3 regions of the Paenibacillus lacisediminis genome follow, and region 1 is predicted to be linked to each of the others. Evidence: riboswitches for the same ligand, from Rfam matches in the RefSeq annotation. Region 1 holds a riboswitch; each other region holds the start of a gene.
The links. Region 1 has a riboswitch for cyclic di-GMP ahead of ACLD72_RS02850 (transglutaminase-like domain-containing protein). Riboswitches for the same ligand answer to the same signal wherever they lie in the genome.
Positions count from the first base shown of each region.

Region 2: another riboswitch for cyclic di-GMP. It lies ahead of ACLD72_RS11630 (MucBP domain-containing protein); the one in region 1 lies ahead of ACLD72_RS02850 (transglutaminase-like domain-containing protein).
Region 3: another riboswitch for cyclic di-GMP. It lies ahead of ACLD72_RS11945 (methyl-accepting chemotaxis protein); the one in region 1 lies ahead of ACLD72_RS02850 (transglutaminase-like domain-containing protein).

Region 1 is NZ_JBKIAX020000001.1:658,205-662,380, reverse strand. Features, by position in the region: gene ACLD72_RS02855 (response regulator) at 1-880, opposite strand, end outside; gene ACLD72_RS02850 (transglutaminase-like domain-containing protein) at 1,007-1,813, opposite strand; cyclic di-GMP riboswitch class I at 1,830-1,911, opposite strand; gene ACLD72_RS02845 (MFS transporter) at 1,993-3,357, opposite strand; gene ACLD72_RS02840 (LysR family transcriptional regulator) at 3,484-4,176, shown strand, end outside.
Region 2 is NZ_JBKIAX020000005.1:86,007-90,182, reverse strand. Features, by position in the region: gene ACLD72_RS11640 (DgaE family pyridoxal phosphate-dependent ammonia lyase) at 1-745, opposite strand, end outside; gene ACLD72_RS11635 (amidohydrolase/deacetylase family metallohydrolase) at 711-1,913, opposite strand; cyclic di-GMP riboswitch class I at 2,182-2,272, shown strand; gene ACLD72_RS11630 (MucBP domain-containing protein) at 2,424-4,176, shown strand, end outside.
Region 3 is NZ_JBKIAX020000005.1:168,981-173,156, reverse strand. Features, by position in the region: gene ACLD72_RS11950 (M42 family metallopeptidase) at 353-1,426, shown strand; cyclic di-GMP riboswitch class I at 2,059-2,148, shown strand; gene ACLD72_RS11945 (methyl-accepting chemotaxis protein) at 2,354-3,619, shown strand; gene ACLD72_RS11940 (GAF domain-containing protein) at 3,637-4,068, shown strand; gene ACLD72_RS11935 (thiamine pyrophosphate-binding protein) at 4,089-4,176, shown strand, end outside.

The sequences.
Region 1 (4,176 bases):
TCGCCAGCGCAGTGTGAAGCCAGATGGCTTTGAGCCGCTGGCGCTCGCTCTCCGTCCACCAATAATCGTATTCTTGCAGATAATCTCCGGTGTAGATTTTCATCGCCTCCAGGTAAGCGTCCAGCGAAGCGCCGGATACGGGCGGCAGCGCAGCCAGTTTGGCTTCCCATTCGTCGATGTCCAAGCGGACTTGATGGGTATTTAGGATGTAACCCTCCATCGCGTTCACAATTTGAAAATGATCTCCGTAGGGCTTGAGTGTTTTCCGAATATGATACACGGCCGTATATAATTGCGAGTTAACCTTTTCCGTTTCGTATTCCGGCCACAACACATCGATCAAAGTCGACTTCCGGACTAGCCTTCCCCGGTGCTGCAGGAGATAAAGAAACAACTCCTGTGCCTTTGTCGTGCGCCACTGCAGAAGAGCCGGCTGCCCCTGCCGAGCCTCCACCGTAACCTGTTTGAACAAGCAAATTTTTACAACCTGTTCGGAAGCGGTGACGTCCTCCTGTCCCGCTTTCAACCGCACCTGAATCCGGTCCACGGTTTTGGCCAGGCGTTCGGCTCTGATCGGCTTGAGCAGATAATCCAGTGCGTTTAACTCAAAAGCTTTGATGGCATATTCATTGTACGCCGTGACAAAAACGATATGTATCTCCGGTTTCGATTCCAAAATCCGTGCCGCCAATTCAATGCCGTTGATTTCCGGCAGGCTGATGTCCAAAAACAGCACATCCACACGCTCCCGGAGAATTTCGCTCATCCCCTTGACGGGGTCGGTAAATTTCCCGATAATCTCCACGTCGGCCAGCTTCATCAGCAGCCGCTCCATATAATTCAAGGCCAGCCGTTCATCATCCACAAGTATTACTCTCATTAGAGCCAGACTCCCCCGCTTGGATACTCTTCCCTTCAATAAGAAGATAGCATATCCCACCCAAACAAAGAAGCCTTGAACAAACGTTCAAGGCTCTTTTTTCTATTCGGCTGTTCATGATTTGGCTTAGTAATACTTGTCCGCCTTATATTTAGAGGCGTCCTTGATCATAGTAAACGCGGTCGTTGTCCCCTTCCAGCCGGCATCGGCCGTCGTGTCGATGACCACCCAGCGTCCGTTCACAAAAACTTCATTCCAGGCGTGATACGTCTTCACATAATCGGAAGATCCCATCGCCAGCTTGGCCGGAACCCCAACACTGCGCAGCATCCCCGCAAACAGAGAGGAGAAGCCATAGCAGATGTCTTTCTTGACAGTCAAAGTGCGTTCGATATCCGGCAAATAATCCGAAGAAGCGGTGAACGCCAGACTGTCGTCATATTTGATATTGCTAATCATGTAATTATAAATAGCCTTCACCTTGTCTTCATCGGTAGCCGCGTCTTTCGTCAGCTCCGCCGCCTTCTTCACCGCCAAGCCGTCTATATCCCAATTCACATTTTGCGTCGAATTCAGATAAACCGGCGTCTCATCCTGCAAGCTGAGCTTCACCGTATCCTTGTGCACAAGGCGGTACGTGGTCCCTTTAATCTGTTCCAACAGGCTTATCGTGTAATCCCCGTTGCCCATTTGCAGCGGAAACGTCTCCTCTTTGGCACCGTACGTCAGATTATAGGTATACTTGTTTTTTCCGTTCTCGATCAACAGCTTGGTCTTGATTTTCGGCTTCACGTCGTAATGGATGCTGATCGCTCCCATGGACAGGTTGTCCTTACCCAGCCAGCCCTCAAGTTCGGCTCCCCGCACCTCCGCTCCGCCAAATCCGGCAAACAAGAGTACAAGGGCTATCGTTACAAACTTCAATTTACGCATAAAAAATAAAACCCCCTTCGGTAACTGGCTGCCAGCAAAAAAATACAGGCCCTGTAGCTTTGCGTCCCTGCCTTTCGACAGGTTTGCCATTTTCGTGTAAAGTTTTATATCTTTCTTTATCTCTATCGGAAGCACAGGCGTCATTTGTTAGCCCTATAAGACAAAAAAATCTAAAATTTTTATATTTTTTGTGCGACATTTTGTGAAAAGTAAAAATAATAAAAAAGTACCATCATCACCACCAAAGCGGCGAGAATGAGATAGATATTACTGTACGCGCCGGAATTTACAAACGGGTTTAGCGGGTTCCAACGCACGCTTCCGCCTTGATCCACAGCCTTGCTGTAGACGCTGGCCGCCACCGCGCCGGAAAGAAAGTTCGACATCGACAGCAGCCCCATGCCGACCCCGGTCTGTTCCTTGGTCAGCGTCCGCGAAATCGTGCCTGTCAAGGCGATTTGCATAAACATCTGACCGACGTTGCCAAAGATTAATAATACGGCAATCATAGGGACCGCCGCTCCCGCGAAGATCGAGATCAGAGTAAAGCAAACCAGCAGCAACATGGACGCGGTGCAAAACACAAACGGGTTGCCCTTGGCATCCGCCAGCTTGCCTCCAGTTCTGCCCAGAACAGCCGACACCGCCGCCCCCGGAACCATAGCGAAGCCAATCCAGCCCGAGTCCAGCCCGTTGACATCCGCCAACAGCTGCGGAGACAGGAACGGGAGTGCATAACCAATCCCCATCGCCAGTATGGACATGAGCAGCCCCAGGGAATAACTTCTGTTGCGGAAAAGCTGCGGATCGACGAACGGATGAGCCGCCGTCCGATTGCGGATGGCAAACAGCAAGAATAAGAGCAAACTGCCCAGATAAAACATCATTCGGCCATAAGTAACGCCCAGCAGCAGCAAGGCTACCGCGCCGCCCAGCAGACCGGCCCCCAGCCAATCGACTCTGGCGTATTTGGGCGCCTGCTCGCTTAAATAACGGCGGTAAAACGGCAAGGTAACAAGCATCAGCATCGGAATGCAAAACAGCCAACGCCAATCGACCAGACTGACGATCAACGCCGAAACGACCGGTCCGATCGCCCCCCCGACAGCCAGTCCGGTTGCCGTGATTCCGAGCGCGTACCCGCGGCGTTCGGGCGGAAAGTGGCGGACAGGAATGATCATCGCCGCCGCCGGAATGACCGCCGCTCCCGCCGCCTGCAAAACCCGCCCGGCCAGCACCATCCAAAACGCCTGGGCGGCAAGCCCGGCGAGCGAGCCCAGACAAAACACGGCCAAACCAAATGTGATTAAATTTTTGAACTTGAATACGTCGGCCAATTTCCCGTAGATGACCGATCCGATCGCATAGATCAGCATATAAATAGTGGCTACCCAGCTGACCTGCGCCACGGATAATTGGAACTCGCTTTTAATTTCCGGCAGGACGATATTAAACATCGTGGCGCTCATCGACGAAAGCACCATCGTAAATGCCAAAATACGAATCAGCTTTTCGGCCGATTCTCCCTCTGTCTGCTTTCTCATAACAAATCATGCCTCCTCAAAAACCTTTGCTATGAGTTATTTTATAATTGCATATTGATAATTAAAAATATATATTTAATTATAAAATCATATACTACAGTATATTAATGAAAAGGAATGACTAGTATGGAACTGCTGCAGCTGCAATATTTTCAGACGGTCGCCCGCTTGGAGCATATGACGAAAGCCGCGCAGGAGCTTCACATCGCCCAGCCCGCGCTGAGCAAAACGATCGCCCGGCTGGAACAAGATTTGGGCGTGCCGCTGTTTGACCGGCAGAACCGGCAAATCCGGCTCAACCACTTCGGCAGGACGTTTTTGAAGAAAGTGGAAATCGCACTGAACGTACTTGAGGAAGGACGCAAGGAAGTCGCCGATCTGGCGGGGACGGAGCGGGGGAGCATTCGTCTGGCAACGAACAACCTGGGCCGGATTACTTCCGCTTTGAGCGCTTATCGCGTGGAACACCCGGAAGTGAATTTTCGTATTTTGCAAACTTCGCCAGCTTCCACAGAGGAGTTGGTGGATTTGCTGGAAAATGGCGAGGTGGACCTGTGTTTTACCGCTGCCTCCATCGATCATCCCGACATCCGCGAACAAAAGGTGTTGGACGCCGAGGTGTTTTTGGCCGTGCCGCCCGGGCATCCTTTGGAACGAAGCAGCAGCATCCGCCTTGAGGAGGTCGCGGACGAGCCGTTTATCGAATATAAAGCCGGCCACCCGTTCCGGAAAATAAACAGCTCGTTTTGCCGCGAAGCGGGCATTTCGCCGAACATCGTTTGCGAGGTGGACGAACCGTCCGCTTTGGGCAGCCTGGTA
Region 2 (4,176 bases), on a different contig from region 1:
TTTCCTTGCCCACCTTCATGCTTCGTCCGATTCCGTGCAGTTGCACCTTCACCCATTCGATGAAGGCGCGCTTCCCGGCGACGATCCCCGAAGTGGGACCCTCGATCGCCTTGGAGCCGCTATAAATCGCCAGATCGGAATACTTCACGTATTTTTGCAGATCCTCTTCCGCCGCCGCGTCCACGATCATCGGCACGTTGTTGCGCCGGGCCACCTCCCACGCTTCCTCGACGGAGATCATGTTCTTTTGCACAGCGTGGTGCGACTTCACATACAAAATCGCCGCCGTCTTATCGCCGATCGCGTCCTCAATATGCTCCGCCCGGCCTTCATTGGCGTAGCCGACTTCCACCAGCTTGCCGCCGCCGAGATAAACCATCGTTTCCACCGGTGCCCCGTACTGCACATTATGCCCTTTCAAAATAATGATTTCATTTTGCGGAATTTCTTCCTGATGCAAACGCAGGCTGCGGCGCCGGTCACCCCGGGTCACGATCGCCGCAACCGAAAGGGCAATGCCGCTCGAAGCCGAATTTACGACCACCGCCGCCTCGGAACCGATCAGGTTTGCGATATGATCTCCAGCCTTGTCGACCAGGTCGGCGATTTCCACATAGCTTTGGCCGCCCTGCTTCATCGCCTCCATCACGGTGTCGCTTGGCGCGGACACACCCAGAATGCTCATCCGCCCGCTGGCGTTAATGACGCGTTTAAGCCCGTACTTGGCATTTAATGAATTTTCCATCAACAATCACTCCTTTGGCTTCGATGCGGCGGTCCGAGACGCGCTGCTCTCCTTCTGAATCGACAAGCGTAGCCGCTGCTTCCTCTACGGTAAACAACGTTAAATTAGCGGGATCGCCGACCTTGATGCGGCCAAGCTCCTCCCTGCCTAGCCACTGCGCCGCGCGCGTGGTAACCGCGGCGATGACCTCTTCAAGCGAGTAGCCGAGGTATAGGAACTTGCTCAGCACATTCGCCATGCTGTACACCGGGCCGTTCAGCCGGTTGCCCCGGTAAATGTCCGTGCTGATCGTATCCGGGCCGATGCAGTGCCGTTTGGCCGCCTCGGCCACCCGGAAGGAGAAGCTGGCCGTGCCGTGGCCGACATCGAGATGAACGCCCCGGCTGATGGCGTCACGGAGCACCTGAAGCGGTTCGCCCTCGGCATCAAACAGGTTGTTGGCTTTGCCGTTGAGGTAATGAGTAATGATATCTTTTCGCTGCAGCAGCGGGATTACCTCCCGGATATCGGGCGGCGCGGAACCGATGTGCACCATCAGCGGCAGCCCCGTCTTCTGCGAAAGCTCCCGCGCGATGCGCAGCGGCTCCACGCCGTTCTCACGGACCACGCTATGGCTGATCCGCGCCTTGAGGCCGACGATGGAAGCACCGTAATCCGCAAGCGCCTGTTTCACACGGTCCTGGTCGATCCAAGCCAATTCCGCCAATTCGTCGATGCGTTTCAGCCCGATCCGCGAAATGTTCAAAAACGCCAGCAGGTTGGTGTCGGCCTGCTTCCCGCTGGCCACGAGATCGCCGATCCGGTCTGCGCCGCAGCTGCCGGCGTCCACGATCGTCGTGACGCCCCGCTTGACGCCAATCTCGTCGATTTCGTCACCGTACGGATCGAATTCCGGAAAAGCGTGGACATGCATATCAATCCAACCGCTAGATACGTAGACGGGGGAAGCGCTGCGTGTTCTTGTTCCGTCGGTGATGTCCACACGTCCGGGTAGACTGGACGCCTCCGATGTTGCCGGGGCGCCCGCAAGCTCCTGTCCGCTCCATCCTTTGTCTCCATGAGCCTGGCCGGCTGGGGTAATCGCGGCGATTTTCCCAGCCTCGATCACGATGTCGATCTCTTCTCCGGTCACCCGTTTAAGATGGCGGAGAACGAATTTTTCTTTCACTTTGATCGCCTCTTTTGGATAAACGTTATAATGTTTAAGCTGCGTTTAGCATAACACGGAAGTATCGTATAGTAAATATAACGTTATAATGTTTAATATAAGATGCCTTGCTTGTGAGTATTTCCGATTTTGAGGAAGCTTGGATCATCTTTGCTGTGATTTTTTTATCAATTTCATTGTTGACAAGTGCTTTTTTTTGAAATATATTGAAATTGTTTAATATCTGTTTGGTAATATCTAACTAATCGCTAGGCCTTTTTAACCACAAGCGAATATCTGGCACACTAATCGAAAGATTAGGTCGCAAAGCCTTGGAGTCTAACAATTTGTGAAGAATTAATGACCGTCCGGCTGCATAACAATGAATGTAATTGTTTATGCAGCCTTTTTATTTTCCCCTCGTTCTCAACGGATTTTTCCGTGAGATATATAAAATACCCAAGCAGCAAGGGAGGGTAGATCATTAGTGCCTGAAAGGGAGGAATTCTATGAAAAAATGAGGAGGAACCTATGAAACGCGGGTTAAAAATTATATTATCTTGGATTTGCATGTTTTCGCTTTTTGCGAGTCCCATCTCTGTCTTCGGCGCAAGTTCGGGGGATCCCGTCTGGCCGAATCCCGGAGCCATTCAATTGAGCAAAACCGCCCAACCTACGGGGAACCCGGGCGAATGGGAAATCACGCTCAAGGCTGAGGGAAAAAACGTCCAGACTAGCTCGGACGTGGTGCTGGTCATCGATAAGTCAGGGAGTATGGTGAATACAACTTGGCCTTGGGAAACCAATAAAAAAATGGCCAACGCAAAAACGGCCGCGAAAAAATTCGTGGATAATTTGCTGTTAACCGAATCGTCCACCCGGATTGCGGTAGTATCCTTTAACGAATCCGCCACGCTGGTTTCTGATTTTAAAGGACCGGCGCAAAAGGAAGCGTTGAAGAATGCCATTGACGGCATTAATGCCAACGGCGGCACCAATATTCAGGCAGGGGTGAAAAATGCCCGCGATCTTTTGAGCAGCAGTTCGGCGCAAAATAAATTCATCGTTGTTTTGAGCGACGGCGAGCCGACCTACAGCTTCAAAGGAACAGAGGCTACGAGTTTCGATTGGACTAACAGCAATTATAAATTTGCGATCACAAAATTTAATTATGGGAATAGGCTTGGAAATGGTAGTAATTACACTCTGTCGAATTACAAAATTGACAACTATTCTGTGAAAGATAACGGCATCGGTACCATTTCCGAAGCAAAAATCGCCAAAGATGCAGGACTCAAGATTTTTTCGGTAGGCTTGGAAGTCTCAAACAACAGCAACGCGATGAACGTCTTGAAAGATATTCAAAGCGAAGGTTACTTCCCTGCCAACAGCGATGATTTGAACACGATTTTCCGCGAAATGGCCGGAAAAATCGCCTATGCGGCTCAAGAGGCCAAAGTCGTTGATCCCATGGGAGACATGTTCAATCTCAAGAAGCAAGGCGCACAAGTTGGTCCTCAGGATTATTCCGCATCGCAAGGTACGGTAACTTGGAACGCCGCAACCGAGACATTTACTTGGGACATCGGCAACATCGCCGAAGGTGAACCTGCTACACTGACTTACAAAGTGGTCTTGGACCAATCCAAAAACCCCGTTTCTGACATCCTCTATCCTACGAACGGCAAAACGACAATCGATTATACGAATGTTAACAACGAGAAAGTTTCGAAGGATTTTGAGGTGCCGAAAGTAAGTATCGGCAACGGTTCCATCCTCATGAAGGGCTATAAAGTCAATGCGAACGGCAAGCCCGTCAATGCCGAAGGCGTTGAAGTGGAAGGGCCGGAATTCGCGGAATTGCTTTATAGCGAGTATTACAAGGATCAAAACGGGAATGAGGCTTTGCCGATCGGGGCTGCGGAATATTCCGTAACAGCCAAAAACATTGCCGGGTATCAATGGAAAGTAGGGGAAAATCCTGCAAGCATCCGGCTCACCGCCGCCAATCCAACACCAACGGTTTGGTTTGGATATGAGGAAGCGGTTGAACGAACAGTCACCGTTCATTATTTGGAGCAGGGAACTGAAAAAGAACTCGCTCAATCGACCACGGTAAAAGGTGCTGCTGGACAAAAAGTGACTCTGACGGCTGCCGATGTTCCGGGCTACACCCCGGTAAACGAGTCTTACGAGTACACGATTCAGCCTGAAGGCAACGAGTACACCTTCTACTACATCGCTGATAAGCAAAGCGTAGAAGTGCAGTACCTCGAGCAAGGCA
Region 3 (4,176 bases), on a different contig from region 1:
TCGCTTAGGCGGGTTCGGGACACCGGGCATTGGGTTAAAATGATTAGCGTAGTCAACGGAACTGGCGTCCAAGGCGTCCTATTTGTTTTTAAAAAAGAAGTAGAAGAATGATGACCAACAGGATAAAAAGAAGACAGATCAACAGCCAATCCATGGAGCGGCGTTCCATTTTGTTGCCTCCCTTATTTGGCCCCTTGCTTGCTGCAGTATATGCATCGCTAAGGGTTTGGTGCTTGGCCCGGCGGCAAAAGAACAGGCCTTTTCAGGCGCGTGGACAATCGGAACAAGGTAGTTCATACTAAGTAAAGAGCGTTCGATCTTGCCATTTACAGGAAAAAAGGAGAGGAACAAGATGAATGAAAAAACGCAGCAGCTGTTTAAACAGCTGACCGAATTTCCGGCAGCTCCCGGGTTTGAGCGGGAGCTGCGCGCTTTCGTTAAGGATAAAATATCCCTTTATACAGAGGAGTTCGTTCAGGACCGGCTTGGCAGTTTGTTTGGGGTTCTGCGCGGCGATGAGCAGGGTCCGCGGGTTATGGTCGCCGGGCATTTTGACGAGGTAGGTTTCATCACTACCGGCATCAGCGATAACGGGATGGTGTATTTTCAACCGCTCGGGGGTTGGTGGAGCCAGGCGGTATTGGCGCAGCGCCTGCAGATCATTACGCCGAAAGGGAAAATCGTCGGCGTGGTCGGATCGACGCCTCCCCACCTGCTGGATGAAGCCCAGCGCAGCAAGCCGGTCGACTTAAAATCGATGTACCTGGATATCGGTGCCGACAGCCGCGAGGAAGCGGAAGCAGCCGGCGTGCAAATCGGGCAGCAAATTTTGCCGATTTGCGAATTTATGCCGCTCGTCAACCCGAAAAAAATCATGGCCAAGGCCTGGGATAACCGGTACGGCGTCGGTCTGGCGATCGAGCTGTTGGAAGCTTTGCATGGGGAAAAACTGCCCAACGTGTTGTACTGCGGAGCCAATGTACAGGAGGAGCTGGGCACGCGGGGAGCCCGCACGGCGGCCAATCTGATCCAGCCGGACATCTTTTTTGCGCTGGACGCCAGCGCGGCAGGCGATATGACCGGCGACAAACGCGCCTTCGGCAAGCTGGGCGAAGGCGCGCTGCTGCGGGTATTCGACCCGACGATGCTGACGCACCGGGGGCTGGTGGAATACATCCGGGACACGGCGGACACGCACCGCATCAAATACCAATATTTTGTGTCTACGGGCGGAACCGACGCCGGCCCGGTACATTTGAGCGGCATCGGCGTGCCTTCGGGCGTGATCGGCATCTGCTCGCGGTACATCCACACCTCGTCGTCCATCATCCATACCGACGACTACGCGGCCGCCAAGGAGCTGCTGATCCGGCTGGTCAAAGGGCTTGACCGCACTACGCTGGCCACCATCCTGGAACAGAGCTAGTAGAACGGTCGAAGCGCTGCTTTACCTAACGCTTGGCTGGCAGGCGAACTTCTTGTTTGACTTGACCATCCGTCCGGCGAGCTTTATTTTCGCTTAATCAAGCCGATGAGCTCCCCGCCGCATCCTAACGGACCGGAGTGCCGCTATTTCGGCAAAATCGCGGGCTTTTTGAACTTAACGGACACCAGAGACCTTATTGGGCATATAAAGGCGCTTTTTTAGTCATTTTCGCGCAAATAAGAGCTCTCTGGTCCGTTAGAAATTGAAACTCCGCTTTTCAGGGCAAATAAGGTCGCTCAGGTCCGTTAGCCGCTACGGGGTTGCGGTGGGTTCACGGTTGCGGTGGTTCTACGTCAGAGGACAACCAGCCGTATATGGCAGGTCAGCTATCAATGCTTCGAATCTAAAAATGGGATATATAGTTCTTTTATCCCATCAATCCCATATTTTCCCTCCACATCTAGAACCATGGACACCCACCTCTAGTCCCCTATTTTTGAAAATTTTTTGAATTTACCGAAAAATTTTATGAAAAATCAAGACCTGCCCTCCGATATAAGTATTATATTCCTAAATTTGTGGGAGCGCCGCGACCTCAATCTCCCATCATTCACAAACAAATACAAGGAATAAGATGTAAATCGCAAACCTGTCCGAAAGGCAGGGACGCAAAGCCACGGGTCTAAAATTCTTAACGGAATCATGACCGCCGGGATGCCAACCTTATGCTGAACCTTGGGCTTGTTGGCCGCCGGACTTTCTTCGCGAAAGTTCTTTTTTTTGGCTTCATTTGGGCTTTGGGGCTGGTTACATCGTCGCGGCAAGTTACGGGCAAGGAGGGGACCTGCTTCCAAAAAGTAAAAACGGCGAAACACGGAAAACGGCAGCTGCTAAGGGAAATAGAGTGACGGCAAAGGAGTAAGTAACTTGAAATTATCACATTTCGGTAAAGGCTTAGCCCGCAAATTGTTGTTGCTGGTTGCCGGACCGCTTGCGGTGCTGGCGATCGTGCTCGTTCTGGTCTTCTATCTGCTTGGGCTGATGAACGGCTGGAGCGCCGTGCTGATGATGGTTCTGTTTGCCTTGATAAGCGCGGGGGAAGCCGTGCTGATTGCCCGCCTGCTCGACAAATCGGTCCAAAAAATGGCCGAGCGGACCAAAGCTATGGCAGAAGGCAATTTAGCTTTTGACGGCGACGTGCAGATGACGGACGAGTTCGGCGAGCTGGCCGGCCACCTGAAGCTTATCGGCGTCCAATTAAGGGAAGCGGCCGGGCATATGCAGGATATGTCGGCCAAGGTAGCCGATACGTCGCGGAATTTAACGGGCAATATGGAGTTTTGCAACGACCTTGTTGTAGGGGTGACGGAATCAATCAAAATGATTTCCGAAGGAAGCGAGCAGCTTGTCGAAAGCGCGCGGAACAACCACCTGATGCTGGAAGAAGTCGGAAAAGGCATGGAGCACATCGCCCTGTCATCGCAAGGGGTCGCGGAGGAAGCGACTGAGGCCGCGGCTCAGGCGAATGCGGGCAATGAAGGCATCGACCGCCTGGTTGACCAAATGAGCAAAATTTACGAAACCACGGTCGCTTCGTCGGAAACCGTAAACCAACTCGGCGAGCGAACGGAGGAAATCGACAAAGTCACTCTGCTGATCTCGGAAATCTCCAGCCAAATCAATCTGCTGGCGCTCAACGCGGCTATCGAGGCCGCAAGAGCGGGCGAATACGGCAGAGGATTCGCGGTGGTTGCAGGCGAAATCCGCAAGCTTGCCGAGCAGTCAGCGGCATCGGCCAAGGATATCGCCGAGATGGCCGGACATATCCGAACAGGCTCCGATCAATCGATCGAAGCGATGAAACGGGTCATGACCGAGGTCGAGACCGGAAGCATCCTCGTTACCTCTGCCGGCGACTCCTTCCAGCAAATCGTGCATTTGGCCGAGCAAGTGTCCACCCGAGTTCAGGAGGTTTCCGCGGTTACGCAGCAGATCAGCGCAAGCACGGAACAAATCATGGACTCCGTAAAACAAACGCTCGAGATTACCGAGGTCAATCTGGCCGGGACCAAAGAGATCATGGCTTGCTCGGAAGAACAGTTGACCGCCATGGAAGAAACGCTCGAATCTTCCAAGCAGCTTGAGACGGAAGCGGATAAACTGAAGTCCCTATTAAACAGATATTCAATCTAGCGGCGAGGAGGATGGGCATGGAGCGATTAGCTTTGCTGTTTGATGCGCTGGAGCGCCTGACCGGCGTGGCCGATATCGCCTATCACGAAATCAGGGAAGGCCGCTTGAATCCGGTGTTGAAAACGAAAACGGATCACCTTGGCGTAGAGCGCTGGAAAAGCGTACATGCGCAAAATCCGGTCTATATCGAACATGACCGTCTGCTTCGCGAACTGCTGGCCCATCCTGAAACGGCGGTGGTCCAGGACGTCAAAAATGATCCTCGATCGGCGGATGAGTTTTTCCTGTTCGGGATCGACAGCATCATGGTTATTCCCGTCATGCAGGATGGAGCGGTACAAGGCATTGTCGTCGTCGCCTCGATAGGCAAGCTGCACTTTTTCTCCGCGGAGGAGATCGAACGTGCGGAAGCACTGGTGAACGAATACAGAGATGCGTTTCAACTCTAGGACAAGGAGACATCCGGAATATGAACATAGCCGAAGCCATACTCAAGTATTTGAAGGAAACCGGAGTGGATTATATTTTTGGGATTCCGGCAGGAATCATCGGTCCGA